Regions from separate parts of the Comamonas sp. Tr-654 genome, predicted to be linked through region 3. Evidence: riboswitches for the same ligand, from Rfam matches in the RefSeq annotation. Region 3 holds a riboswitch; each other region holds the start of a gene.

Region 1 (9,610 bases), on a different contig from region 3:
GGCGCGGCCGATGACGGATTCGTCTTCGCACAGCGCATACATATGCGGCACGGGCACATCGGTGCCGGCCAGGCCTTTCATCACGCGGTACTCGCGCTCGATCGCATGGGCCGAAGGCAGCAGCTTGGCCACGGGCCCGGGCTTGGCGCGCATCACATAGCTTTTGCCGGGCGTGATCAGCTTGTAGGTGGGGTTGGACTGGCCGCCCTTGAACATCTCCACCTGCAGCGGACCTTCAAAGCCCTGAACATGCTGGCTCATCCAGGCACCCATGGCATCGGTGTCAAAAGCATGCTGATCGGAAACCGCGCGGGTGCCGACGAAATGGTCATATGTGCTCATGCTGTCTCAGTCCTGTGTTCGATTTGTGATGCGCAAGGCGCAGCCCGCCACGCCGCACAAAAGTGCAGCGAGCGAATGCGTGAAAAGGGGAGAGTTGCCGCAGAACGCGGCAAGAGAGAAACGAAGGTGAAAACTGGCGTGATCCCCGCCAGAGATGCCGAGCAAGAGCCGCCTCGCGGCGATGGCATCGTCCCCCTCCCGCAAGCGCAGCGAAGCGAGAGAGGGGGAAGCGGCGGGGCCGCCCCCGGCAAAGCCGCTCAGGGGGTGAATCAGTGGTCGGTGTCTGCAATACGCAGCAGCGTCACCCGGTCGCGCACGATGAGGCCACCCGGCTCGATGCGAATGACTTCCTCGCGCTCCATGGACTTGAGCTCCTGGTTGACGCGCTGACGCGAGGCGCCCAGCAACTGTGCCAGCTCTTCCTGCGCCAGATGCAGGCCGATGCGGATCTCGTTGCTGTCCGACAGGCTCATCACGCCATAGCTGCGAGTCAGGTGCAGCAATTGCTTGGCCAGGCGTGCGCGCAGCGGCAAGGTATTGAGATCTTCCACCAAACCGTAGAGCTGGCGCACACGGCGTGCATTGAGGCGCAGGATGGCCTCGGAAAACTCCACATGCTCGGCCAGAATGCGCCTGAAGTCCGCCTTGGTCAGGCAGAGCAGCGTGGTCTCTCCATGTGCATAGGCGTCGTGCGTGCGCTTGTCGCCATCCAGAATCGCCACATCCCCGAACCAGATGCCCGGCTCCACATAGGTCAGCGTGATCTGCTTGCCCGTAATGGAGGTGGAGCTGACCCGCACCGCGCCACGCGCACAGGCAATCCACTCCTCGGGCGGTTCGCCGCGAGCGCAGATGAGCATGCCATCTTTGTATCGTTTGACGTAAGCGCATCGAAGAATGTCGTGCCGCAAAGAGGGCGAAAGGGATGAAAACCAGCGACCAGAGTTGATCGCCTCACGTTCTTCCATACTAAGAATTGGCTCGTCCATGTTCTGTCTTATGCGTGACTGGTAACCGCACCATTGTCGCGTGTGGGACCGGCCATGCCGAAGCTGATGGACTCAGGGTTGTCACCTGTGTGTCCGCTTTTACGGCGAAGAGGGCTTGCGCCAATCAAGAAAACCCAGCAGCCATGCGGCCTGCGCAGCGGCGCTCCAGAAAAAAAAGCCCGCTGGCTGCGGGCATTTTTTCTGGTCATTTCCGGTGCTTTCTGTGCCAGTCAGGCCCAGCGTGGCGGGAGTTTTGAGTCGCTCAATGAGAATAGCCGCCGGGGCCTGTGTAACGCGCCGGCGGCTATTGAGTGGGAAGTCGATGCGCTTCGATGCGCTCAGGCAGCAGCCTGCATGCGCTGCAGCAGATGCCGGGCTGCTGCCTCTGGATCGGGGGCGTTGACCAGGGCGCGTACCACGGCCACCGAGCCCACGCCCGTGGCGCGTACGGCAGGGAACAGGTCTTCGGAAATACCGCCAATCGCCACCAGCGGGTACTGCTGCATCAGACGCACATAGGCTGCCAGACGAGCCAGGCCTTGCGGGGCCGTCGCCATCTTCTTGAGCGTGGTCGGGAACACCGCTCCCAGGGCGATATAGCTGGGCTGGACGGCATGGGCACGCACCATTTCGGCGTAGCCATGGGTGGAGACGCCCAGGCGTGTGCCCGAGGTGCGGATGGTCTCCAGATCACGCTGGCCGATCACGTCCAGATCTTCCTGACCCACATGGATGCCGTAGGCGCCTGCGTCCAGCGCGGCCTGCCAGTGGTCGTTGATGAACAGATGTGCAGGTGTGCCCTTGACGGCTTCAACAGCCGCCTTGACTTCACGGGCCACGGCGGCCTGGTCGCCGGATTTGAAGCGCAGCTGCACCGTGGGCACACCCGCGCGGGCCATGCGGCCCACCCATTCGGCCGTGGGCAGCACGCCATACAGGCCCAGCTCGCGCGGGCAATGGGCAAAGGCCTGGGCCGGGTCGACCTTGCCGAGACCGAAGTCGCGCGGGTCGTCGGGCCAGTGGGTGGCATCGAAACGATTGTTGCGCTCGCTCTGGCACTGCCAGGCCTGGGCCAGAGTCTGCGCATCCACGGCGATAAAACCCAGTTGGCTGCAGGCCTCAAGCGCGGCCAGATAGGCGGGCTCCTGGCGCAGTGCGGGCGGCACTGGCTGTGGCGTCAGCTCGACCGAGTTGGCATCGTGGTGCAGCTGGGCGCCAAAGTTGGCACTGTGCTGGTGGATGATGGCTTGCGCCAGAGCCTTGATTTCTGCGGAGTCCATGGGCCGGCCTTTATTCCTGATGCCAGAAAGGGGTGCCCAGCACGGGAGTGCTGGGCTGGGCGGCATTTTGCTCTGCCATGGCGCCTGCGCGCCAGGCGGCGTGACCGGCATTGACGGCATCGGAGAATGCGCCGGCCATGGCGACGGGGTCTTCGGACAGGGCCACGGCGGTGTTCAGCAGCACGGCGTCATAGCCCCATTCCATCACGGTGCAGGCATGTGAGGGGCGGCCCAGGCCGGCATCGACGATGAGCGGCACTTTCAGGCGCTCGCGCAGCATCTGCATGGCATAGGGATTGACGGGGCCACGGCCGGTGCCGATGGGCGCAGCCCAGGGCATGACCGCCTGGCAGCCCACGTCGACAAGCTTTTGGCACAGCACAAGGTCGTAGGTGGTGTAGGGCAGGACCTGGAAGCCGTCCTTGATGAGGATGGAGGCCGCTTCCACCAGATTGAGCGTGTCGGGCTGCAGCGTGTAGTCGTCACCGATCAGCTCCAGCTTGATCCAGGGCGTGTCGAAGACTTCGCGTGCCATCTGGGCTGTGGTCACGGCCTCCTGGATGGTCATGCAGCCTGCCGTGTTGGGCAGCACGGGCACGTTGAGCTTGCGCAGCAGCTCCCAGAAGCTGGCACCGGTCTCGGCGGCATTGCTGCCCTGGCGGCGCAGCGAGGCCGTGACCATGGCGGGCCTGGAGCGCTCCACGGCCGCTTCGAGAATCGCCGGCGAGGGGTAGCGCGAGGTTCCCAGCAGCAAGCGGCTTTCAAAACGCTGGCCGTAGAGAACCAGGGCGTCGTCGGTAGTTTTTGTATTCATGATTGGTCTTTATCTTTGATCAGCAAGCCATTGCACAGGCACGACCCGAGTGAGAGACACCCAGCAAGAGCCGCTTCGCAGCGCAGGTGTCGTCCCCCTTGGGGGAAGGCGCGTTGCGACTCAGGGGGATTCATCTCACCCGCCGGTGACGGGAGAGATGACTTCCATCCTGTCGCCCTCATCGAGCGCGTGACCGGCGTATTGCGTCTTGGGCACGAACACCGTGTTGACCGCCACGGCAAACGGGGGTTTGGCCTGCATCTGCGCCAGCGCATCGGCCACGGTGGCATGGGCTGGCAGCTCGGTGGCTTGCTGGTTGAGAGTGATCTTCATGGCATGGAAACGGAAAATAAAGCGGGTGCTAAGTTAAACCTCTGCACGGCGGCGCTTGCGTGCGCCAGGGGTGCAAGTGCTGTGCGCCAAAGTTCGGGCTCGCAGTTCAGCCACGATGCACGGCGACATCGAACTCGCGCGCCAGCGGCGAGTCGCTGTGGTCCAGCAGCTCCAGCACCACGTCCAGCATGGCGGGCGAGATCATGAAGCCGTGACGGTAGAGGCCGTTGACTTCCATGACGCGCGGAGTCAGCAGACGCACGGCGGGCAGATTATCGGGCAGGGTGGGGCGGCACTGGGTGGCGATCTCCACAATCCGGCCTTCGGCAAAGCCGGAGTGCACGGTATAGGCCGCGCTCAGCAGCTCCAGCGTGGAGCGCACGCTGGCCGGCGACATATCGTCGGACTCGATCTCGGTCGCGCCAATCACGAACAGATGGTCTTCCTTGGGCGCGATATAGATGGGGTAGCGTGGATGGATCAGGCGTGTGGGGCGCTGCAGCGTGACTTCGGGGGCATGGATGCGCACCACTTCGCCGCGAATGCCGCGCAGCTGCTTCCATTGGGTGCGGGCACCCAGGCCCCGGCAGTCGAACACGAAGTCGGGCTGACCGGCCTCGCCGGGGCGGAAGTCGCCAACCTCGCGCGGGCTCTCCCAGTGCAACTGCACGCCCAGTGCGCTGAGCTTGTCGACCAGCGCCGTCAGCAGCTGGCGGTTGTCCAGCTGGCCTTCGCCGGGCAGATAGACGGCCTGGTTGAAGCGCCCCTGCAGCGCGGGCTCGCAGTCCTGCAGCGCCGCGCCGGTCTTCTCCTGCATGGCCGGCAGGCTGGGGTTGATGCGCCGGTTTTTCTCCAGCAGGCCGAAAAAGCGCGCCGCGTCGCCCTGATCCTGGCGGTGCCAGAGAATCAGCGTGCCGTTTTGCTGCAGGAACACATGCTGCTCGAGCTGAGCTATCAGCTCGGGCCAGCGCTTGAGCCCATGCTGGCCCATGCGCACCACGCCGGGCTCGGTAATGGCCGACTCGGCCAGCGGCGCCAGCATGGCAGCCGCCACGCGCGCCGCAGCACCATCGCCTTGCGGGCCATGGGCGTCATAGAGGTCGATGGCATGACCGCGCTGAGCCAGGGCCAGCGACAGCAGACGGCCCATGAGGCCGCCGCCGAGAATTGCGATCTTTGAAGAAGCTTGTAGCAATGACATGTGCAAATCGTTTTCCATCCGGACACAGGAACAGGGCCATGTGCAGGACAAAACGCGGCATGCCTTGCGGCTTGTGAAACTCCCCACGCCAGCATGACCTGGATCGGGTGCAGGGGGCACAGGGCACGGATGGTGCTCTGGTGCGCAGCCGGTGGCTGGCGCAGCCCCAGGGTGTTTCTCAGTCCGCACAGGCTGATTGCCTGCGGGACACCCCTGTTTCGTCCGTTGGACATTACAGCACAACCGCAAACAGCACGCATTGACCATGCGCATGGGCGATAATTTTTGCCATGACAGTGATTGCTTCTTCCTCTATCTCCGGCGCCGCAAAAAAGCGCTATGCACGCGTGCTCTCCATCGCCGGCTCGGACAGCGGCGGTGGCGCCGGCATCCAGGCCGACCTCAAGACCTGTGCGGCACTGGGCTGCTACGGCATGACGGCGATCACGGCCATCACCGTGCAGAACACGCTGGGCGTGACGGGCATTCACGGCATTCCGCTCGATACCGTGCGCGGCCAGATCGATGCCGTTGTGCAAGACATAGGCGTCGATGCCGTCAAGATCGGCATGCTGGCCACCCCCGATGTGGTGAGCGTGGTGGCGGATGCGATCCGTCGCCACCAGATCAGGAACGTGGTGCTGGACCCCGTGATGGTGGCCACCAGTGGCGACCGCCTGATCGTTCCCGAGACGGCCCAGGCGCTGGTGCGAGAGCTGTTCCCGCTGGCGACGGTGATTACCCCCAATCTGGATGAAGCAGCTTTGCTGCTGGGTCGCAGCATCGACGGCATTGCAGCGCTGGATGCGGCCGTGGCCGATCTGCTGGCCATCGGAGCGCCTGCGGTGCTGCTCAAGGGCGGGCATCTGAGCGGCAATCTTGTCATGGATGTGCTGGGCCGGCAAGGTCAGCAGGCCAGCGACTATCTGCGCCTGCAGTCGCAGCGCATCGTCACCCATAACGGCCATGGCACGGGCTGCACGCTTTCGTCGGCGATTGCCTCCTTCCTGGCCCAGGGGCTGGTGCTGGAGGCCGCGGTGACCGAGGCGCGGCGCTATATCCTGGGCGCCATCGAGGCGGGGGCCGAGGTCTACACCGGCCAGGGCCAAGGCCCCCTCAACCACGGCTATGCGCCGCGCGCGCAGCTGATCGTCGAAGGCTGATTGCCGGCACTCGCAAAAAAGGCCTGCAACTGCAGGCCTTTACCTTTTGGGGCGCCTGTTGCCGGGCTTACCAGCCCCAGACCAGATTCTTGGCCACCCAGCCGCTCTGGCCGTTGCTGCGCTGGACCTGGGCCCAGCTGCCTTGCTTTTTCAGCGTCTGCAACACTTCATTTTGTTCCAGCTTGCCTACCCGGCTGTGCTTCTGGCCGGGGCCGGAGCGCAGATTGGCCGTGCGTGCAGTCACGACCATATGCGGGCTCTTGCTGGTCAGCGGGGCGTGGACCCATCCCAGCGTGGACTCATAGTCCTTCACGCGTAGCCACTGGCCCTTGCGCTGGGTGACTTGCAGCGGGTAGCCCTTGCTCAGTTCCCAGAGGGTCGCGGAGCGGGTGTTGGGCTGCTCGCGCACATTCACGGTCTTGCCCTTGATGCTGACGAATTCCTGGGCTTGTGCGAGGGCCGGCAGCAGGCCGGCGGTAAGCGCACCCAGCGCGATCAGGCTTGAAGTGGCGGCGGTGCGGATCCAGCGGTTGCAAGACACGGGGCAGATTCTCCTTTTATCGATTGAAAACATGCTGTAACCCCCATCGGACTTGCGTGTCTAGCTATAGTTCCTGTAGAAAGCTGACAGGGGCTGAACACCCAGCCAGCCATCAAGGAATGCCATGAACCAGCCAGTCCGCCCCCATGGGAGCGCCTCGTTGACCACCCGATTGATGCTTGCGATGACGGCTCTGGCCGCAGCAACGCTGCTCACGGCCTGCCAGAGTAGGGCGTCGGCGAATGCTCCAGCTGCAACACCTGCCGCCGCTGCGGCGGCAAAAGCCGGGGACCTGCAGATGCCGGGCCAGCAATTGCTGGCTGCTGCCGCGCAGGGCGATGCCGTGGCGGTGCGCAATCTGCTGGCCGGCAACGTGCCCGTCGACGTGCAGGACGCCCGCGGCAATACGCCTTTGCTGCTGGCCACGGCGGCCAACCATATCGAGGTCGCACGTTCGCTGCTGATGCATGGTGCCAGCCCCAATATCCGGAACCAGATGCAGGACAGCGCCTATCTGCTGGCCGGCGCGCAGGGCAGGCTGGAGATTGTGCGCATGACGATTTCCTATGGTGCCGATCTCAAGAGCACCAACCGCTATGGCGGCACGGCCCTGATTCCGGCCTGCGAGCGCGGTCATCTGGAAACAGCCCAGGCGCTGATCACGGCAGGTGTGGATGTGAACCATGTCAACCGGCTGGGCTGGACCTGTCTGATGGAGGCCGTGGTGCTCAGCGATGGCGGGCCGCGTCATCAGGCCATCATCCAGGCCCTGATCGATGCCAAGGCCGATCTGAACCTGCCCGACAAGGATGGGGTGACGGCCCTGGCCCATGCACGCCAGCGCGGGCAGCAGGCCGTGGTGCAACTGCTGCAGGCAGCGGGCGCCCGATAGAAGATAGGAAAGTAAGAAGTAAGGCTGAAATGCGCTGTCGCAGGGCGCTGGTTGCTATTGAATTTGAGTCTTGCTCAGGCGGCAACGGAGCGCGGCTGCAGCTGGCGTGTGGCGACTGCCACCGCAAAGGTCAGCGCCAGCGTGGGCAGGGCCGAGCCCAGGGCCGTGCTGACATAGGGCAGCAGGTGATAGAAGGCAATGCCCAGCACCCAGATGGCCACGGCATCCCAGCGCACGGCGGGCGCTTTTTGCATCAGCTCCACGGCATCGGTACCAAAGGCCAGGCGACCCAGCATCACGCCGAACAGCGGCACAAAGCAGGAGCTGAGCAACAGCAGAAACGGCTCCAGGCTGTGCATGGGCAGCACCATGGCCAGCGCTGTGCACAGGGATGCGATCAGCAGGCCCCAGCGGCGAATGCTCCAGCCCGGTTGCAGGCTGTGGGCCGACATGGCGCCCGAGTAGGCATCGCCGTAGGCGTTGTCCACCTCGTCGATCAGAATCAGCGACAGGGCAACCAGCCCGCCCTGGGCCAGCAGCAAGGCCGTTACCAAGTCTTCGCTGGGCAGGGTCAGGGCCACCAGCACGCCCAGGGAGTAGCACCAGATATTGGCCAGGGCAAAGCCGGTCCAGGCGCCCGTCAGCGCGGATTTGCCGCTTTTGCCGTGGCGCGCATAGTCGGCGACCAGCGGCAGCCAGCTGATGGGCATGGCGATCACCAGATCGACGGCGCCAAGCATGCTCATGCCACCGGCATCTTCGCGGGCCAGCAAGGTTTCGAGGCCGGTGACGCTTGCCATTTTCAGGAATTGCCAGCTCAGCCACAGCAGCGAGGCAATCACCAGCGGCAAGGCAACGCGCGAGATGATGCGGCGCACCAGGGTGGTCATGGAGCCGCTCATCAGCAGCAAGATCACGCTGCCCCAGAGCAACGTGGCCAGCCAGGGCCAGTAGGCCGCGCCCATGATGCCGCTTTGCTTGCCCAGCGCCACGGTGGCGTCACGCATCACCACCAGCTCGAAACTGCCCCAACCCAGCAGCTGGACGATGTTGAGCACGATAGGCAGTCGTGCGAAGCGGCGGCCGTAGACGCTGTGCATCAGCCCGGCGCTGGACAGGCCGCTGTCGCAGCCTAGCTTGCCCACCCAGCCCAGCAGGCCGGCGCCGATCAGGGAGCCGATGACTATCGCGATCAGCGCATGCAGCGGGCTGAGCGCGGGCAGCAGATAGGCTCCCATCTGCATGACCAGCAAGCCCACGCCCAGACTGAACCACAGCGAGGCATGGTCGCGCCAGGCAAAGACGCGCTCCTGCGCCGTCACCGGGGCCAGGGCCCGATTGGCCGATGTGGAAGAAGATGAATTCATGAATGCTCCGCCAGAAAAACGAAGCAGGGGCCGCATGGTTTGCGCAGCAAGCCATCAAAGACATGGCGAGTCGCGGTCTGACACCTTGGACAGCTTCCCTGCGCGAGGATGATCTCGGGCAAGCGGTCATCAAGAACCGCTTGCGCAATCAGGTTCAAAGGGACTCTCTCAGCCCTGACCGGTCATGGTCAGGACACCCCCAGCATTGCTGCCTGCCTTGGACTGCAGCGAGCGCGATTGTGCCAGACATGCCGGGCTGTAGCAGGACTGCGGCGCCAAGCGGTGTTGCCAACGGTGTTGCAAATGCTTGCAAATCGGAGGGCCGGTATTGACCCCGTTGGCTCTGCTGCTGCGTTTCAGCCTCCGACAAGTTGGTTTCAGCCGCCGTGGCTGTATCTTGAGGAGGCCTTGTCCATGTTGTCTGTCCGTATCGAACCCCCGGTTCCTGGTTTCTTGCTGTCGCGCGGCTATCTGCTGCGCGCTTCGCTGCTCTGCGCTGCTGTGATGGTGGCCGCCGCGCCGGCTTCGGCCTGGACGCGCGGCAACCCAAAGCTGGCCCAGATCAGCATCGTCGAACGCGCCACGGGTCGGGTACTGCCCCAGTACAGCCACGAGGGGGAGCTGTGGGTAGTGGGCCGCCCCGGTGCCAACTACGCGGTGCGCATCCGCAACCTCGAGAGCCGCCGCA
Region 2 (9,610 bases), on a different contig from region 3:
CTACAGCCAGGCTTCGGTCACGAATCTGGTCGCCCGCCTGGGCAGCAAGGCCGAGATGGTGAGCTGCGCCATCACCGATCCCGCCAACAGCTGCTGGGAAAGCATCGATGTCTTTGTCTTCGGCCAGGACACGCCGTTCTCGGCGTCGCTGAGCAACCAGGTCAGCCGCTACCTGCAGGCCGGCAAGGGTGTGATCTATCTGCACAGCAACTGGGGCGACTCGGCCGGCGGCCGCCAGGTGCTTCAGGCCATGGGCATGGAGCTGGGCGGCTATGCCGGCAACTACTGGGCGCCCGCCGACGGCTACCAGATCGGCGGCAGGACCGCTGCCCAGCAGCGCCAGGCGGCCGACAGGCTGGGGGCGCATGAGTCCGCGCTCGCAGCCCTGAAAAACGGCAGCAGTGCCGACTTCTCTGCAGACACCAGCCTGATCGGCGCTCTCGACGGCATCCGCAACGATCTGCTCGGCCAGGAAGGCCAGGGCATCAACCTGTTTGCCGACAACTACTATCTCAAGCCCTATATGGCGGCGCATCGCCGCCTGGTGCTCTGGGCCGATCTGGCACGCCAGCAGGTGGACTATGCGCAGGTGCGGCGCTCCGATGCCAGCACCTTTTTCCGCACCATGGCGGCCGACACGCTGAGCTATGCCGTGCGCGAGCATGAAAGCACACCGCTGAATTTTGCCGACTGGATGCCCAAGGCCTCGCCCGGTCTGGCCACCAGCGACAGCTGGGAAACCATCGAGGTCACCATTGCCCAGACCGATGGCCGCACGGCCATAGGCCGCGGCGCCGTGCCGGGCAAAACCGTGCAGGTGCAGATCGTGGATGCCGCGGATGCGGCACTGGCACTGCGGGTGGGCAATATCCGCACCCGCGGCAATCCTCTGGCGCAGGAAAACTACACCAGGCCACGCTTTCCCGATGGGCACCAGGCCAGCCTGAGCCCGGGCCAGACGCTGAGCTACACCACGGCCTGGGGCGGTCCGCTGTTTCTCAACTACTCGGGAGCCAAGGCCGGCAGCGTGGTCAAGCTGCGCGTACGCGGCAGCGTTAAATACGCGCATTTCGACTTCACACGCAATCCCGGCGCACAGGAGATTGACGAGGCCGTGCAGGCGTTGCAACGCGGCGACTTTGGCTGGCAGACCTCCAAAATGGTGGGGGGCGAGGTACAGCAGACCATTGGCTATGCCCAAAGCGCCATCGGCAGCCACCATCCGCGCACCTATGTCGTGGAGCGCCTCAAGGGCATGATCTTCGACAGCAACCACCTGGCCAACGGCTACAACAATATGAGTGCCAGCGCCAATGTGAACAACGTCTGCGCCACGCTGGGCTGGGATTGCAGCGGCAGCATCCAGCGCGCGCCCGGCGTGCAGCATTTTGTCGGCTGGCTCGCGGCATGCGGCTTTCTGTGCTCAGGCAATCCCTCGGACGGCGCTGCAGGCCTTGCCCCCGGGTGGGGCTGGTGGCATGAGCTGGGCCACAACACCGTGATGCGCCATATGACGCTGCTGACCGCCGACGGCGGCGGCTGCCCTGTGGAATGCGACAACAACATCCTGGCCAATGCCAGTGCCCTGCGCCAGTACGCCATCACCAATGGTGCCGAGAACGACAGCGGCGAGCGCATCGACCATAAGAAGCTCTATCTGGACATCCAGGCGGCACGCGCCACGGGCAAGACCGGCGATGCTTTGCAAGCCGATATGTTCCAGCGCTTCTGGACCAAGGCCAACAAGTCCGACAACGCCATGCGCGCCGTGCACTTTCAGCTGGCCTTCATCTACACCCGGGAACGCCTGGGCCAGGCCCAGCCACAGCCTGCGGATGTGATCGACTTCCTGGGCCTGCTGGGTCGCGGCGAGCGCCTGATCTATGACAATGCCTACTGGAGCGCCAACAAGAACGCACTGGGCATGAAAGACTATGCCAGCCGGGACATCAGCAACCATGAGCTGCTGTATGTGCTGTCCAGCCGCATCATCGGCCGCGACATGCGCCAGGTCTTTGCCCATTACGGCATTCCTCTGAGCTCGGTCGCTCTGAGTTCGATCGCCGCTCATGGCATGCCTCAGCTCGCTCCCGAGTTCTACGCCATGGTGCCCGGCAAGGGCAACCAGCTGGAGCTGGGCCGCTGGGTGGATCTGACGGGAGGCGTTCCCAGCTACCCTTTCTAAGCCAAACGCCGCAGCCCTGCGGCATCGCTCAGCAAAAAAGGCAGGCCTTGCGGCTTGCCTTTTGCATTTCGACAGCCAGCTGGCGCAGACTGGTGCCCGTCGCCGGGCAATCTGCGCTTCCGAGACCGGAAGAGGATTGCGCGCCGGACTCGATAAATTCGCCTGACCCAAGATGCAACTGATCGATCAATACCTTCCCACCTTCCAGTTCCAGGAGCGCCATACCCTCATCTCGGACCTGCCGCCCAAAACATTGCTGGATGCGGTCATGCTCCCCGGCACCACGCAAGACCCATGGGCCAAGGGCTTTATCCGGCTGCGCGAGCTGCCCGATCGTCTGCTTGGCACGCTGGGGGCAAGAAGCGGACTGAGCCAGCGCCCGGCTTTCAGCCTCGAAGACTTCATGCCCCTGGGTCGCGACGCGGACCAAGAACTGGCCTTCGGTCTCCTGGGACGGTTCTGGCAGCGCGACTACGGCCTGGTCCGGCTGCAGGAACCTGAAGCACAGTTTGCCCGCTACACCGAGGCCAACCTGGCCAAGCTGGTGCTCAACTTCAGCACGGAACCGACGCCCGAAGGCCGGACGAAGCTGGTGACGCAAACCCGGGTACATTGCACCGATGGCAGCGCCCTGCGCAGCTTCACCCCCTACTGGTGGTTGATCCGACCGGTCAGCGGTTTGATCCGGCGGCGCCTGCTCACCCGAATCCACAGGGTCGCTGGATCTCTCCATGAATAAGCAAAGGCCGCAACAATGAGCTGGAAAAAAACTGGCCGATCTGCCCGGGCAGAAAGTGATTGGCACTTACGGCAGCGAACTCTGGGCCTTGCGGGATGCCAAGGTCTGGCATCAGGGACGCAGGCTGGCGACCGCCGACGCGGCGAGCTTCGAGATTTTTGAAGATCAGCAATTCATTGCCAGAGATGCCTACAGCATCTTTCACGCCTGGAGTCGGCTGCCGAATATCGACCGGAACAGCTTTCGCCAGCTGGGCATGTATTGGCTGGACCGCAGCAGTATCTATTTCGAATATGAAACCTCGCTCAAGCCGCTTGCGGGTAGCGACCCTCTGACTTTTCGCGACCTGGGCGGCGGCTATGGATCCGATGCCCAGACAGCGTGGTACTGGGGCAGAAGAATGAAAAACTGTATCCTCAGCCGCCATCTGCAGGTGATGCCGGGCAATGATCTGTATGCCAGCGACGGCGAGCAAATCTATTGCGACGGCAAACCTCTGCGTGGCGCCAATCCTTTGCGCTGGCGGATTCTGAACTCCGGATTCTCCGGCGACGACCTAGCCATCTACTACCTGGAGCGCAAGCTGCCGCGTGCGGACCCGCCCTCATGGCAGCATATTCATGGCGCATGGTCCAGAGACAGAAAAAATGTCTTCCATATGCATCTGATCGAGAAGAATGCCGTGCCGGAGTGCCCGGACCCGGCCTGTGCACCAGGCTGCAGCCGATAAGATCCCGCCCAGCGCGAAAGACAATGTCCCGGATGCGGGACGCTGCCTTGCAGCCCATATACAAGGAGAGATGATGAAGTACGACGACGCGTCCTGGCACTACGGCGGGGATTTTCCGGCCGATCTTCCGCAGGCCGCGGGCGCCACGCATATAGGCATGTTTCTGGCTTGGCTGATCCGCAACGACTGCGCCAGCCAAGAGCTGATCGAAGAAGCCGAAGACGAGATCGAGCTGCTGAAGAACGAGAAGCTGAGCGGCGCCCAATTTCTGTTGCGTGTGCTCGACGAGAAGTTCACGAACCATGAACTGAACGAAGAAGGCAATGCCTTTGCCGTGGCCTATTACCGAGGCGAGGACCACGACAGCAGGTTTGTGGATGACTATTTCGAGGAGTTCGGTGTCGACGAACAGACCATGTATGGCGTGAGCGACGACTGGGAGCAGTTCCACCGGATTGCGCCGAAGATCAATGCCCGATATCGAGCTTGGGTTGCAGCCGGTCGCCCCGAATACCTGATCTGACCTTCAGGCTCGGCCAGGCCTCACTCGCCCCAAAAAAAAGCGCAGCCAGGGCCTGCGCTTTTTTCATTGGATAGCTGCCAGCTCAGATCAACGTGCCGTGGTGTCCGATGCGATGGGAATATAGAAATCCCCACCCGCCTTGTTGAACTCCTGGGCCTTGGCCTTCATGCCCGCGGCAATGCTGTGCTCGGCGCTCATACCCTGCTGCTTGGCGAAGTCGCGCACTTCCTGGGTGATCTTCATGGAGCAGAACTTGGGTCCGCACATGGAGCAGAAATGGGCCACCTTGGCGCTGTCCTTGGGCAGGGTCTCATCGTGGTAGGCCTGGGCCGTGTCAGGGTCCAGGCCCAGGTTGAACTGGTCCTGCCAGCGGAAGTCGAAACGCGCCTGTGAAAGCGCATCGTCACGCGAGCGCGCGCCCGGATGGCCCTTGGCAACGTCGGCGGCGTGGGCCGCGATCTTGTACGCGATGATGCCCTGCTTGACGTCGTCGCGGTCGGGCAGCCCCAGATGCTCCTTGGGCGTGACGTAGCACAGCATGGCCGTGCCGAACCAGCCGATCATGGCCGCGCCGATGGCCGAAGCAATATGGTCATAGCCGGGAGCGATGTCGATGGTCAGCGGGCCCAAGGTGTAGAACGGTGCCTCGTGGCAGTGCTTGAGCTGCTCGGTCATGTTCTGCTGGATCATGTGCATGGGCACATGGCCGGGGCCTTCGATCATGGTCTGCACATCGTGCTTCCAGGCGATCTGCGTCAGCTCGCCCAGCGTGGCCAGTTCGGCAAACTGGGCATCGTCATTGGCATCGCTGGCGCAGCCGGGGCGCAGGCCGTCGCCCAGCGAGAAGCTTACGTCGTACTGCTTCATGATGTCGCAGATGTCTTCGAAGTGCTCGTAGAGGAAGCTCTCGCGATGATGGGCCATGCACCACTTGGCCATGATGGAGCCGCCGCGCGAGACAATGCCGGTACGGCGCTGGGCCGTGAGGTGGATATAGGCCAGGCGCACGCCGGCATGGATGGTGAAGTAGTCCACGCCCTGCTCGGCCTGCTCGACCAGGGTGTCGCGGAAGATCTCCCAGGTCAGGTCTTCGGCAATGCCGCCGACCTTCTCCAACGCCTGGTAGATGGGCACGGTGCCGATGGGAACGGGCGAGTTGCGCACGATCCAGTCGCGCGTGGTGTGGATGTTCCTGCCGGTGGACAGATCCATGACATTGTCCGCGCCCCAGCGAATGGCCCAGACCAGCTTTTCCACCTCTTCCTCGATGCTGGAAGTCACGGCCGAATTACCGATGTTGGCGTTGATCTTGACCTTGAAATTGCGGCCGATCGCCATGGGCTCGATTTCAGGGTGGTTGATATTGGCCGGAATGATGGCGCGGCCGCGCGCCACCTCGTCGCGCACGAATTCGGGCGTGATGATCTTGGGAATGCTGGCGCCCAGGCTGTTGCCGGCCAGACGCAGTTCGCGCGCCGCGTCCTGCTGGTACTGCGCCATCCATTCGCGGCGGCCGTTCTCGCGCAGGGCCACATACTCCATTTCGGGCGTGATGATGCCGCGCTTGGCATAGTGCATCTGGGTCACGTTCTGGCCGGATTTGGCTCGGCGCGGCTGGCGCTGCAGCGCGGCTGCCTCGGCGCGCAGCTGGGCAACGCGGGCATCTTCCTCGCCACGCTTGCCGCCGTCGTCCAGCGCCACGCGCTGACGACCCACGTAGTACTCGCTATCGCCGCGCGCTTCGATCCAGGCAGCACGCACGCTGGGAAGACCCTGGCGCACGTCGATCTGCACGGCGGGATCGGTATAGGGGCCCGAGGTATCGTAGACGCTGACCTGCTCTCCATTGGAGAGCGCAATATCGCGCACCGGCACACGCAGCTGGGGGTGCAGCGCGCCGCTCAGATAGCTCTTGGTCGATGCCGGAAATGGCTGGCGCGACTGGGCCAGCAACTCGGCAAAACGGGCAGCATCGGGGGCATGGCCTGCAGCAGGCGTAAAGATGGAATCAGGGGCGTTCATCGCAGTCTCCTCAAAGCGGTTGAAATGCATCAAACGCTCCGTGGAGTGCGGCCCCGCTCTGATCTTGCCCTGCACTGGCTCGACCCCCTATGAGGTATCCGGCCTGTGCCGCCGAAATTCTGCAATTTCGGCCTGGTTCTTCACGCACCGGCTGCCCAGAAAAGACAAAACCCCAGTGCGCGAGGCGCCTGGGGTTTGCTGTGCCCATGGTTTTCAGGGCTGGCACTGGTGCCGGCTGTCCTGTCCATCCATAAGCCCTGCGTCAGGGTCCCGCTCTTCTTCCGCCGGTATGAACCGGATCAAGTTCGTCGGGTTCGCCTGCACTGTTTTCACAGTGACTGGCATCTCAGCGCTTTCGCACACCCCGGAGCTGCATGCAGTATAGGCTGGTTTTGCAGCATGTAGTACGTGCATTGCAGCGGTTTAACTCTCCTGACTCTCAGGTGCCTAATCCGCAGCCTCGTCCAGCCCTTTCAGCGCCAGCCATTCATGGCTGGCCGCACGGCTTGCGCGCCACTGGTTGATGGGAGCGCTGACGTCCTCGTAACCCAGGGCGATGCCGAAGGCAATCTGGTAGCCCTCGGGCAAGGCCAGTTGCTCGATCAGCATATCGTTGTACATGCGCCAAAAGCCCTGGGCGCAGGTGGCCAGGCCATGCTCCACGGCCAGCAGCATGAAGGACTGCAGGTAAATGCCCAGATCCACCCATTGCGCATAGCCCATGCGCTCTTCCACAGCCACAAAAATGCCCACGGGCGCACCGAACATCTGGCCGTTCTTGGCCAGTTGGGCCAGGCGTGCGGCCTTGTCCTCGCGGCCGATATTGAGTGAGCGGTACAGATCCTCGCCATTTTCAAAACGGCGGCTGCGATAGGGCTCCCACAGTCCGGGTGGATAGGACAGGCCGGGACGCGGCACCGCCTCTGTCTCTTTGGCCCTGGCACATAGATCCTCGAGCGCCTGCCCGCCCACGGCGGTCACACGCCAGGGCTGCATATTGCCGCCGGACGCGGCCTGCGCTGCAGTCTCCAGCAAGCCCCGCACCGTGGCTGCAGCCACGTTCTGGGGCAGAAAAGCGCGTACCGAGCGGCGCTGCTGCAATGCTTGACGAATATCCATCTCTTGTTCTTTCCAAAATTGCTGCACTGCAGTGTAGAAGCTTGCGGCATTTTCCCAAGTCGCGCCGGATACCTTGAGCGAGCCGCCCCGGTGCTTGCCCTGATGGCGCGGCCTGCGTCAACTGCGACCATGCTGGCTGCCCGTCGCAGTGACCGGGTACTCACCATCTCAGGAGATGACTCTGATGAAGCCTCGCTCTGTTTGCTCCGCTACCGCTTTCTCCCCCAGAACATTGACGCTGGCATTGGGCTGCCTGCTGGCCGCTGCAGGCGCTCAGGCGCAGGACAAGATTCGCATCGGCTTCATCACCGACATGTCGGGCCTCTACTCCGATGTGGACGGCAAGGGCGGTGCTCTGGCCGTGCAGATGGCCGTGGACGACTTCGGCGGCAAACTGCTGGGCAAGCCCATCGAGGTGCTGACGGCCGACCACCAAAACAAGGCCGATATCGCAGCCAGCAAGGCGCGCGAGTGGTTCGACACCCAAGGGATGAGCATGCTGATCGGGGGCACCACTTCCAGTGCCGGTCTGGCCATGGGCAAGGTGGCCGACGAGAAGAAAAAGGTCTACATCATCAACGGTGCCGGCACCTCGGCGCTGACCAACGAGCAGTGCAGCCCCTATTTTGTGCACTATGCCTATGACACCGTGGCACTGGCCAAGGGCACGGGCAAGGCCGTGGTGGAGCTGGGCGGCAAGAACTGGTTCTTTCTGACGGCGGACTATGCCTTTGGCCAGGCGCTGGAAGCCGATACCACGCGCGTCATCAATGCCACAGGCGGCAAGGTGCTGGGCAATGTAAAGCACCCGCTGAATACGGCTGACTTCTCCTCCTTTCTGCTGCAGGCCCAGAACTCCAAGGCCCAGATCCTGGGCCTGGCCAACGCCGGCGGCGACACCATCAATGCCATCAAGTCGGCTCGCGAATTCGGCCTGACCAAGACCATGAAGCTGGCCGGCCTGCTGCTGTTCAGCTCCGACATCCACAGTCTGGGCCTCAAGGCCACGGAAGGTCTGATGTTCACCGACAGCTGGTATTGGGACCTGAATCCCGAAAGCCGCAAGTTCTCGGATCGTTTCTTTGCCAAGTTCAAGAAGATGCCCACTTCACTGCAGGCCGCCAACTACTCGGCCGCCATGCAGTATCTGAAGCTGGCCGAGAAGCTGGGTACGACCGATGCCGACAAGATCATGGCCGGCTTCAAGGCCACGCCGCTGTCGGACTTCTATGCCAAGGGTGTGGTTCGTCCCGATGGCCGCTATGCCCACGATATGTATCTGCTGCAGGTCAAGGCACCGGCCGAATCGAAGAAGGCCTGGGATTACTTCAAGGTACTCAAGACCCTGCCCGGCGACCAGGTCTTCACCACCAAGGAAGAGAGCAAGTGCGCGCTGTGGAAGTAAACCACCGTTATTGAAGAAGCTACCGGGCTGCCTGCATGGAGCCCGGTCTCATGCCGTGCGCTTCATCGGCGGCCCAGCCTTTTCGCCACATAGGCAGAAGCATCAAGCGCTCGCCTGCACCGGCATCGAGACAAGCCTTACTCGAACCCGCGCAGCTCGCACCAGTCCTCGGGCGCAGCCCTGGTGGAGCGCCACTGGTTGATGGGCGCAGCGCTGTCTTCATAACCCAGTGCCAAGCCAAAGGCAATCTGGTAGCCCGGCGGCAGCTCCAGGTGCCGGCTCACAAAAGTGCTGTAACTGCGCCAGAAGCCCTGGGCACAGGTGGCCAGGCCTTTGTCGGCGGCCAGCAGCATCAGAGATTGCAGATAAATCCCCAGATCCACCCACTGCGCATGCAGCATGCGTTTCTCGACGGCCACGAATACGCCGACCGGCGCGCCAAACATCTGGGCGTTGCTGGCCAGCTGCCGCAGCCGCCCGGCCCTGTCCTCGCGCCCCATGCCCAATGAACGATAGAGATCCTCGCCATTGTCGAAGCGGCGGCTGCGATAGGGCTCCCAGAGCTGAGCCGGATAGACCTGGGCCGCATCGGAGTCAGGGGTCGCCTCGGACATGGCCTGGCGCAATGCCTGCAGACTTGTGCCCGTCAGTGCCATCACGCGCCAGGGCTGGAGATTGCCGCCGGAAGCCGCCTGTCCGCCCTGCGCCAGCAAATCCCTGACTAGCACCGCATCCACCGTCCTTGGCAAAAAAGCACGTACCGAATGACGCTGTCGCAGGGCCTGTTCCACATTCATCATTGCTCGCCTTGGGTTTGAGTTGACAAGCAGTCTTGAGCGGATGGACAGGGCTTGCGCCCCTCAAATCGACTACGGGCAAGCACCATG
Region 3 (9,610 bases):
TTCGTTGACGATGACCGAGCCCACATAGTTCTTGTCAGCCAGATTGTCGACGCGGGCAAAGGCACTGAGCTTCCAGGCGCCCAGGCGCCGGGTGTAGCCCACGCTCAGGCTGGCCACGTTGTAGCTGGGGGCATAGACCTGGTTTTTGTCGTCGGCGGCAATTCGGCCCACATGACGCCAGTCCAGACCCACGCGCCAGTCGGTGGCGGGAAGCCATTCCAGCCCCAGGTAGCCCAGATGCCTGGCCGTGCCGGCAATGCGGTTGCCGGCGGGAATGCAGTCCTGGCCCTTGCTGTCGCAATAGCCGCTGCGCAGGCTGGCGTCGAGCACGGTCAGCGCGCCGTTCAGGCGCAGCTGGGGCATCAGCCAGGTGGTGCCGCTCAGCTCCATGCCGCGGCGGCGTGTTTTGCCTGCGTTCTGATAAGAGGTGCGGCCGTTGTCGTTGCTGGCCACCACGATTTCATTGTCGGTACTGGTCTGGAACAGCGCTGCAGACCAGTCGCCGCGCAGGCCGGCCACATTGAAGCGTTGCTTGATGCCCAGCTCGGCACTGGTCGATACCGCAGGTTTGAGGCCGAAGTTCAGGCCGCCCACCAGATCGGGGCGGTACGAGATCTCGTTGAAGGTCGGTGTTTCCATGCCGCGACCCAGCGAGGCATAGACATTGGTGTCCTGATTGAGCTCGTGCTGCAGCGAAACCACCGGTAGCAGCTTATGGAATCCGGCATTGCCGCTATCGTCTTTGTCGGCCAGGAAATGGTCGCGCGACTGGAACTGCACATTGCTCCAGCGCAGGCCTGCATCGAGCTTCCAGCGCGGCGCAAAGGCCCAGGAGGCTTGCAGATAGGGGTCGATGCTGGTGAGGGTATTGCGCTCGTCGCGCACCAGATCGCCGACCACGCCCAGCTGGTTGCCCACAAAGTTCTTGTAGCCCTGGCGGTCTTCCCTGACGGTATTGGCGGCCAGGCCGGCAATCAGGCTCAGGCTGCCGCTGCCCAGTTCGTATTTGCCGCTCCAGCGTGCATCGATGCCGCCATAGTCGCGCTTGAGGCCGATCACTCCGCCTCTGTAGCCAGTCTGTGAGGCCTTGGGTGTGGACTGAAACTGCATCATTTCACGTTGACCGGCATAAGCCATGAAGCGCAGCGCCTGGCCTGCGCCCAACTCGCGTTCATAGGTTAGGCCGGCTTGGGTCTGCTTGACGCTCTTGCGCGAGTTGTATGTCAGCGCATTTGGCGTGGTCATCTTAGGATTCTTGGCCCAGTTCATTGGCTCTATGCCACCGGGGTCCTTCGCATCTATGTCCACATGATTGGCCACCAGGGTCAGCTGACTGTATTCGTCGGGCTTGACATCGATGCGGGCGTTGAACAGGTTTTTGTCCGCTGCGCTCTGGGCCCGGTAGCCGTCGGTCAGAAAACGGCTGGCGCTAAGCACATAGCCAATCCCGTTGGCTTCGCCCTGAGCCTTGAGGCCCAGTCGCTTCTGGCCGTCGCTTCCCAGCGCAAAGCTGCTTTCCACCGAGGGCGCTCCCTCGCCGCGTTCGGTATAGGCATTGATCACGCCGCCAGAGGCGTTGCCATAGAGCGCGGAGTAGGGGCCGCGCAGCACTTCCACGCGCTCCAGCGAGGCGATATCGATATTGTTGGTCTGACCCTGGCCATCCGGCATGGTGGAGGGAATGCCGTCCACATAGATCTGTATGCCGCGCACGCCGAAGGTGGAGCGCGCGCCAAAGCCGCGAATGGATAGCTGCAGGTCTTGCGCGTAGTTCTGGCGGTTCTGCAGCTGCAGGCCCGGAGCGGCGCTCAGGGACTCCGAGAGATTGACCTGCAGATTGCGCTCGCGCATGCGCTCGCCATCGAGCACGGTGACGGAGGCCGGGGTCTGCTCCAGTGCAGACTGCTGCAAGGTGCTTCGCACGGTGACTTCGGACAGCTGGGGCAGCTCTGGCTGGGCGGCGGCTTGCTGGGCCATTGCGGACTGTGCCGTCAGCAGCAGTCCGGCGGCGGCCACAGGCCAGCCTGCCAGATGGCAAAGGCGCGAAAAATGCATGTAAATATCTCTGGGGCTTGGGGCGGGCGTTCGGTGCCCTGGATGATTTGCAAGCGTCTGCTGACACAGTCCATGACCTCGACAGGCCGCGCTTTCAGGCATGGCGCATATGCGCCATTGTCGGCGCCGTGGCAAGTTAGGTCCCAGGCAGCTTGCAGTGCTGGGTCGATTGTATTTGGGCAGCAGTGTTTTGATGTTTTTGCCGTAGATGTCCTTCCTACCTGTGCTGGAGCCTTACCCCAGGTTACAAGTGACGCGACTTTCATGCGGCAGCTCGGGCCCCGTGCAGCGACGCCGTTGGGGTAAGATGGCGCCGCGCTCCGGGGTGCACACCAGTGCTGAGATCTACACCCGCGAACTTGACCCGGTTCATACCGGCGGAAGAAGAGCTTGCAAGCTGACCTCAGGGCAGTGCGTTCTCGCATGGTCAGCAAGCCTTCGGAGCATGACGTCCCCGCTCTCGAAGGAATTTCATGGACAAGGCCGCTTCGCTGGTCGCCGATCTGCTTGCTTTCATCGCAATGGATGACTGCACCGACGACCAGTTCAACCAACTCGCCCTGCGGCTTTTCGCCTATCAGTACGAATGCAATGCGCCGTTTCGCAGCTTTTGCCAGCGACGCGGTGCCACGCTGCGCAATGTCAGGAGCTGGCGCGATGTTCCGGCCGTGCCCATCGATGCCTTCAAGGCGATGGAGCTGCGCAGCGAGCCGCCATCGCCCGCCGAGCGTGTATTCATGACCAGCGGCACCACAGGCCGCGCCGCACGTGGACGTCATTTCCATCCGCAGCTCGATGTCTACGACCTGTCCATGAAGCGCTATTTCGCCCGACGTTTCATGCATGGTCTGGAACGCATGCCCATGGGCATTCTGTTTCCCGATGAGCAGGCCATGCCCAATTCCTCGCTGGCCCACTATCTGGCCCTGGCCTGTTCCGAATTCGGTTCGGCCGGCAGCCGCTACTACCTGAACTCGGAAGGGCTGGACATGCCGGCCCTGTGTGCAGCGCTGGAGGAGTCCGAGCGCAGCGGCCAGCCCTTTGCCCTGCTGGGCGCGAGCTTCAGCCTGGTCCATGTCATGGATGCCCTGCGTGAACAGGGCCGCAGCTTCCGCTTGCCTGCGGGCAGCCGCGTGCTGGATACGGGCGGCTACAAGGGGCAGTCGCGCGAGCTGCCGCTTGAAGAGTTCTATGCCGAGCTTTCGCAGCTGCTGGGTGTTCCGCGCAGTCTGTGCCTCAATATGTATGGCATGACGGAGCTGAGCACCCAGTTCTATGACGATGGCAATGCGGCGCTGCCTTCGGTCAAGTCCGGTCCGCACTGGATCCGTTCGCGTCTGGTCGAGCCGATCACCGGCAGGGACGTGGCAGCTGGTGAGCGCGGCATTCTGGTGCATTGCGATCTGGCCAACTACAACGCGGTGACCACCATCCTGACCGAGGATGTGGGCCTGTGGGCGGGCCAGCAGGAAAAAGACGGCTTTTTGCTGCTGGGGCGCGCCGAGGGCGCTGCCGCCAAGGGATGCTCGCTGGCGGTTGAAGAGTTTGTGAAAGCTGCCGGCGCATGAGCGAGCAGCGCAAGCTAAAGCGTATCAAGGCAGGCTATCTGCCGGGCCTGAACGACGATGAAGTGCAGTGGCAGACGCTGGACTTCGAGTCTCGGGACGGCCAGAGGCTGGAAGTCAGTGTGCCCGTGCTGACGGCGCAGCAGATGCGGGATCTGGCCGGTCGCGTGCGCGCGGCCGCGGCCATCCATCTACGCCCCATGCCGGTAGCCGAGATCATCGATGCCGTCGATCGTGCGATGGCCCGCCTGCTTGATCGCAACGACATCTACCGCCAGCAGGCCGAAGCCTGGCTGCCTGTGGTCAGCGGCTATGACGCCGATATGGTGCGGCTGGGGCTGACAGGGTTTTTCAAGACCTTTCGTGCAGCGCAGCTCAAGCGCTTTGTGGCCGAGGATTTTGCCAACCCGGCAGTGCTCGACGGCTTTCAGCCGGCAGCCAAGGGCGGGGCCGTACGGGCTTTCGGCCCGGACCTGCTGGTGCATAGCTGGGCCGGCAACGTGCCTGCGCTGTCGCTGTGGAGCCTGGTCTGCGGCTTGCTGGTCAAGGCCCCTGCGATAGGCAAGCTGGCCAGTGCCGAGCCCTTGTTTGCAGGCTGGTTTGCGCGCCTGCTTGCCGAGGTGCATCCGCCGCTGGCCGATTGCCTGGCCGTGGTCTGGTGGCGCGGCGCGGGCGGCGAGGAGGCCGACGCGCTCTATGCCCAGGCCGATACGGTGCTGGCCTACGGTGGCAACCAGACTCTGGATGCGCTGCGCCGTCGCCTGCCCGTGACGACGCGCTTTTTGCCCCATGGCCACAAGCTGGGCTTTGGCCTGATCGGTGCGCAGGCGCTGGATACGCTCAAGGCTCCTGGCATGGCAAGGCTGGCCGCCTGGGACGTGATGCGCTACGACCAGCAGGGCTGCTACTCGCCCCATGTGTTCTATGTGCAGCGTGGGGCACCGGTTTCGCCGCGTGCTTTTGCCGACTATCTGGCGGCCGAGCTTGCCAATCTGCAGCGACGTTTCGCACGCCGCGAGCTGGATCTGGAAGAAGCGGCGGCGCTGGCCCGCTGGCAGCAGAGCATGGAGTGGGGCGGCGAAGCTCACCAACTGCTGGGGCCTGTGGATGCGTCCTGGAGCGTGGCCTACAGCGAGAGTCTTCAGCCTCTGGCACCGACAGCGCTGTACCGCACGATTGCGGTGGTGGCCGTGGACCGGCTCGATGCAGTGCTGCCCGTGGTGGGCGCTCAGCGTGACTATCTGCAGACCGCCGGCATTGCTGCCAGCCCCGAAGAGCTGTACCGCCTGGCGGGGCTGTTGGGTGCGGTTGGTGTCACGCGTATCAGCGCCATCGGCTCCATGAGCATGCCCGAGGCGGGCTGGCACCATGACGGGCGCTTCAACCTGCTGGATCTGGTGCGCATGACGGAGATCGAGCAGTCGGCAGAGCTGGCGGCCCAGCCGCTGGCCTCTTATGCGGACTGAGGGAGTGGATACCGCCGTGGCATTCATGGAGTTCAAGCAGGCCCGATACAGCTACCCGGGACGAGCGCCCGTGGTGGATGGTGTGGACTGGCAAATCGGGGCCGGAGAGTTTCATTGCCTGCTGGGGCGCAGCGGCTGCGGCAAGACCACGCTGCTCAAGCTGGCGGCAGGCCTGCTCAGGCCTCAGTCGGGGCAAGTCTTGCTGCGCGGCAGCGAACTGGCAGCGCCAGGGCCGCAGCTGGGCTTCATGTTCCAGGCTCCGACCTTGCTGGATTGGCACACGGTGATCGACAACGTGCTGCTGCCCGTGTCGCTGCAGCGCAAACCCGGGCTGCAGGATCAACAGGCGGCCATGCAGTTGCTGGAGCAACTGGGTCTTGCCGAACATGCTTCGCTCTATCCGCGCCAGCTCTCGGGCGGACAGCAAAGTCGCGTGGCGCTGGCGCGTGCCCTGATTCTGGAGCCGCCGCTGCTGTTGCTCGACGAGCCTTTTGCAGCACTGGATGCCATCACGCGCGCCGAGCTGCAGGATGATTTGCTGCGTACCTGCCATCGGCATGGCACGACGGTGCTGTTTGTCACCCACGACATCAACGAGGCCGTCTATCTGGGTGACCGCATTGCGCTCATGCATGGCGGTCGCATCGTGGACGACTGGTTGATAGAGCTGGCAGAACCGCGCCAGCAGAGCATGCGCCATGGCGCGGCGTTCAACGACTATTGCGCGCGCATTCGCGCATCCATGGACCGGGGTGGCGCATGAGCGGCCTGCTGAACAGAACACACTGGCTGTCTGCCTCGCTTTTGATAGCTGTCATCGCAATGTGGGAGATGGCTGCGAGGCAATTAGGCTTGTCGGCGCTGGTCTTGCCTGCACCCTCGGCAGTGGCGCTGTCCCTGTGGTCGGGTCTGGCGTCCGGCTATTTCTGGCCGCATCTCTGGGCGACCTTGCAGGCCTTGCTGCTGGGCCTGCTCATAGGCAGCGCCGTGGGCCTGCTGGCCGGCATGGCACTGGCCGAGTCTGAACTGCTGGAGCGCGTGCTCAAGCCCTATGTGGTGGTCAGTCAGGTCGTGCCCAAGCTGGCTCTGGCGCCATTGTTCGTACTCTGGTTCGGCTTCGGCATGCTGCCGACGGTGCTGATCACGGCGCTGATCTGCTTTTTCCCACTGATGGAGAACACATTGACGGGCCTGCGCCAGGTGGATGCCCAGCGCCTGCAGCTGTTTCGCATGCTGGGGGCTACCAGACTGCAGACTCTGCTGCGCCTGAAGCTGCCGACAGGGCTGCCCGCGATTCTGGCCGGGCTGCGTGTGGCCGTGGTGCTGGCGCTGGTCGGAGCCGTGGTGGCCGAGTTCATGGGCGCCAGCAAGGGCCTGGGGGCCGTGGTCATTGCCGCCCAGGGAATGATGGACACCACGCTGATGTTTGCGGCGCTGGTGCTGATTGCCGCCATGGGCCTGCTGCTGTACCAGGCCTGTCTTGTTCTGGAGCGCTATTTGCTGCGTTCCCATCACTTTTCAACCTCGCAGTCCGGCAACCGGGCCTGACTGCTTCTTCAAACCATTTGTCATGCACATCAGCAACCAGACTTCGTTCATCTCCCGCCGCAGCCTGCTCGGCGCCTGTGCAGGCCTGAGCGGCCTTGCCATGACCGGCACCAGCATGGCGGTTCCTCTGCAGGGCAAGATTCGCCTGGCGGGCTGGAGCAAGCCCATCAGCGAGATCACCAATATTCTGGTCGAGCCCGAGAAAGGCTTTTTCAAGGCGAATGGCGTGGAACTGGCCTATCTTCCCGGTGCGGGCGGCGGCGATGCGATCCGCAACATCCTCAGCGGCCAGGCCGACGTGGCGTTCACCGACCCCGGCTCGTTCTTCATGGCGCTGGACAAGGGCGAGAAGCTGGTGGCGATCTACGACATCTATCCGCAGAACGTGTTCAACGTGGTCTCGCTGAAGTCCTCGGGCATTCGCAAGCCCGCAGACCTCAAGGGCAAGAAGATCGGCGTCTACAGCCTTGCCAGCGGCACGCGCCAGAACCTGCTGGTGATGCTGCATCAGGCCGGCCTCAAGGAGTCGGATGTGAGCATTGTCGTGACCGGCCTGCTGAACTTTGCGCCCCTGATGCAAGGGCAGGTTGACGCCACGGCCGCCACGGACACCGGTCTGACCGTGGGTCTGCGCAAGGGCATCGGCGATGTCAATGTGATGCAGGTCAGCGACCACCTCAATATGTCAAGCGACATGTTTGTGGTGCGCGAAGAGGTGTTCCAGCAGAAGAAGGATTTGCTCAAGGCCTTCGTCAAGGGCTACCGCGAAAGCGCTGCCTGGATGATGGCGAACCCCGAGGAGGCTTCGGTGCTGGCCAGCAAATATGCCATCGACGGCACGCGCCGCGACATCAACCTGGATGTGATACGCCTGCGTAACGCCTCTTCCTTGCCCGCCGTCCAGGGGCAGCCGCTGGGCAGCTTCGATATGGCTGCGCTGCAAAAAGGTGCCGATGCCTATCGTGCGCTGGGCATGGTGCAGCGCCAGATCAAGGTTGCGGATGTGGTTGTGCCGCTGTAAATCTCTCTCTGAGGCGCGTTGCCTGGGGGGCCCGCGCCTTCCCCTTTCTCTGGGGAGGCGGACTACAGCATTGCTGCGGTGGCGGCGGTGTTGCCAAGGCACTTGCTGGCTGTCTCCTGCTTGGGGCCTGTCAGTGTTTGAGCGGAAATCGTGAATATGAGTCAGTCTTCTTCAATGGGCCTGCGCGGCAAGGTGGTGCTGGTGACGGGAGCCAGTCGTGGCATTGGCGCGGCGATTGCCCTGGCGTTTGCGCGCGAGGGTGCGACGGTGGCCGTCAACTACCTGTCCAATGACGAGGCTGCGACCGGCGCTGTGGATGCCTGCCTGGCTGCGGGCAAGGACTCGGGCGGCGATGCCTGGGCGGTCAAGGCCGATGTGGGCTCGCCAGAGGCGGTGCAGGGCATGGTGGACAGCATCGTGCGCGAAGCGGGGGGCATAGACATCGTGGTCAACAATGCCTTCAGGCCCCATGCATTCGATCCGGAGCGCCGCAGCCGGTTTGACGATCTGCAATGGGCGGACTATCAGGCCCAGTTCGACGGGGCCGTAGGTGCAAGCTTCAATGTCTGCCGTGCGGTGCTACCGCTGATGCGCCAGCGCGCGCGCGGCAGCATTGTCAACATCGTCAGCAATCTGGTGGAGCAGCCTGTTGTCGCCTATCACGACTACACGACATCCAAAGGGGCCTTGCTGGCTTTCAGCCGCAACCTGGCCAGCGAGCTGGGGCCTGTGGGCATACGCGTCAACTGCGTGGCGCCCGGTCTGGTCTATCCCACGCAGGGCACGCAAGGCAGCAAGGAGTCTTTCCGGGAATCGCTGATGGCGGCCACACCGCTGCGGCGGCTGGCGCGGCCCGAGGATGTGGCGGGACCGGTGCTGTTTCTGGCTTCGGAACTCAGTGGCTTCATGACCGGGCAACTGCTGCTGGTGGACGGTGGTCTGGTGATGCGCTGAGCTGGCGTGGGGCGAGCAGGGCTTTTCTGCCGGCCTGGGCTTACTGTTTGGCAGTTGCCTGGGCGTGGTCCATCGCATCGATGATGGCCACGCCGGTCTGCTGTACGCCCGGAGCGTTGAAGCCTGGGCCTGGTGTGACTGCAGGGTGGCTGAGCAGCTTCTCGGCCATGCTGGGCGCTGCGGCAGGCGCGCTGGCCTGCACGGGGGAGGGCGGGTTCGCGGCAGGCTTGGCAGTTGCTTGTTCGGTGGATTCCAGATAGTCGTTATAGCGCTTGTAGGCCTGACGCTCGCTACGAGTCTGCTCCTGCTGCTGCTGAGAATGCTTGAGGTATCGATAGGCGACCGTGCCCAGAATCAGTGCTGCCACCAGAAATACGGCAATAGCGGTGACGACGAGGTTCTCGTCGGAGCGCTGAGGCGATTGACGGACGGCGGTGGGCATGGGACGGGAAGCTGGCATCTGGGAAAACGTGACCGGGGACCTGATAAGTATCTAACTGTTTTCAGCGTATCAAAAACAGCGGGTTCAGGCCTCCAGATCGGCATTTTTTTCGAGAACTTCAGTCGGAAATGCCCGAAACCTCGGTGGGACCCGATTTTGTCGCGCAAAAAAGCCGGTACGCCCTGGGCGATACCGGCTTTTGCAGCTCAGTCAGCTATAGCTATCAGGCAGCGACGGCTTGTGCTTGCTCGATCTGAGCCTTGGCCGCTTCCATGGCTGCAGCCTTGGCGTCGGGACCCATGGCCACGCCTTCAGCACGAACAATGGTCACGTCGGTCACGCCCATGAAGCCGAAGATCACCTTCAGATAGCTTTCCTGGTGCTCCATGGCCTGGCCCGCTTCGCTGGTGGAGTAAGCACCGCCGCGAGCGGAAGCCACGATGACCTTTTTGTCGCCGGCCAGGCCCACGGGGCCGGTGGCGGTGTACTTGAAGGTACGGCCAGCCTGGGCGATACGATCCAGCCAGGCCTTGAGCTGCGTGGGAATGGTGAAGTTGTA

The links. A riboswitch is a leader RNA that binds a small molecule or an ion and turns the genes downstream of it on or off. The one in region 3 is predicted to bind thiamine pyrophosphate.
Region 1: another riboswitch for thiamine pyrophosphate. It lies ahead of F3J24_RS04530 (FAD-dependent oxidoreductase); the one in region 3 lies ahead of F3J24_RS24555 (long-chain fatty acid--CoA ligase).
Region 2: another riboswitch for thiamine pyrophosphate. It lies ahead of thiC (phosphomethylpyrimidine synthase ThiC); the one in region 3 lies ahead of F3J24_RS24555 (long-chain fatty acid--CoA ligase).

Annotation. Positions count from the first base shown of each region.
Region 1 is NZ_VWWQ01000001.1:993,122-1,002,731, reverse strand. It holds gene F3J24_RS04555 (phosphotransferase) at 1-342, opposite strand, end outside; gene F3J24_RS04550 (Crp/Fnr family transcriptional regulator) at 612-1,331, opposite strand; gene F3J24_RS04545 (thiamine phosphate synthase) at 1,670-2,611, opposite strand; gene F3J24_RS04540 (thiazole synthase) at 2,622-3,425, opposite strand; gene thiS (sulfur carrier protein ThiS) at 3,561-3,758, opposite strand; gene F3J24_RS04530 (FAD-dependent oxidoreductase) at 3,865-4,959, opposite strand; TPP riboswitch at 5,023-5,184, opposite strand; gene thiD (bifunctional hydroxymethylpyrimidine kinase/phosphomethylpyrimidine kinase) at 5,250-6,122, shown strand; gene F3J24_RS04520 (SH3 domain-containing protein) at 6,190-6,663, opposite strand; gene F3J24_RS04515 (ankyrin repeat domain-containing protein) at 6,788-7,555, shown strand; gene F3J24_RS04510 (cytosine permease) at 7,630-8,922, opposite strand; gene F3J24_RS04505 (hypothetical protein) at 9,337-9,610, shown strand, end outside.
Region 2 is NZ_VWWQ01000005.1:305,406-315,015, forward strand. It holds gene F3J24_RS17085 (ImpA family metalloprotease) at 1-2,185, shown strand, start outside; gene F3J24_RS17090 (DUF2867 domain-containing protein) at 2,358-2,924, shown strand; gene F3J24_RS17095 (DKNYY domain-containing protein) at 3,013-3,654, shown strand; gene F3J24_RS17100 (hypothetical protein) at 3,728-4,177, shown strand; gene thiC (phosphomethylpyrimidine synthase ThiC) at 4,265-6,199, opposite strand; TPP riboswitch at 6,459-6,576, opposite strand; gene F3J24_RS17110 (nitroreductase) at 6,647-7,318, opposite strand; gene F3J24_RS17115 (ABC transporter substrate-binding protein) at 7,503-8,723, shown strand; gene F3J24_RS17120 (nitroreductase) at 8,861-9,520, opposite strand.
Region 3 is NZ_VWWQ01000012.1:4,581-14,190, reverse strand. It holds gene F3J24_RS24560 (TonB-dependent receptor) at 1-2,055, opposite strand, end outside; TPP riboswitch at 2,367-2,458, shown strand; gene F3J24_RS24555 (long-chain fatty acid--CoA ligase) at 2,529-3,623, shown strand; gene F3J24_RS24550 (acyl-CoA reductase) at 3,620-5,086, shown strand; gene F3J24_RS24545 (ABC transporter ATP-binding protein) at 5,076-5,849, shown strand; gene F3J24_RS24540 (ABC transporter permease) at 5,846-6,634, shown strand; gene F3J24_RS24535 (ABC transporter substrate-binding protein) at 6,657-7,655, shown strand; gene F3J24_RS24530 (SDR family oxidoreductase) at 7,812-8,609, shown strand; gene F3J24_RS24525 (hypothetical protein) at 8,650-9,051, opposite strand; gene F3J24_RS24520 (FMN-dependent NADH-azoreductase) at 9,275-9,610, opposite strand, start outside.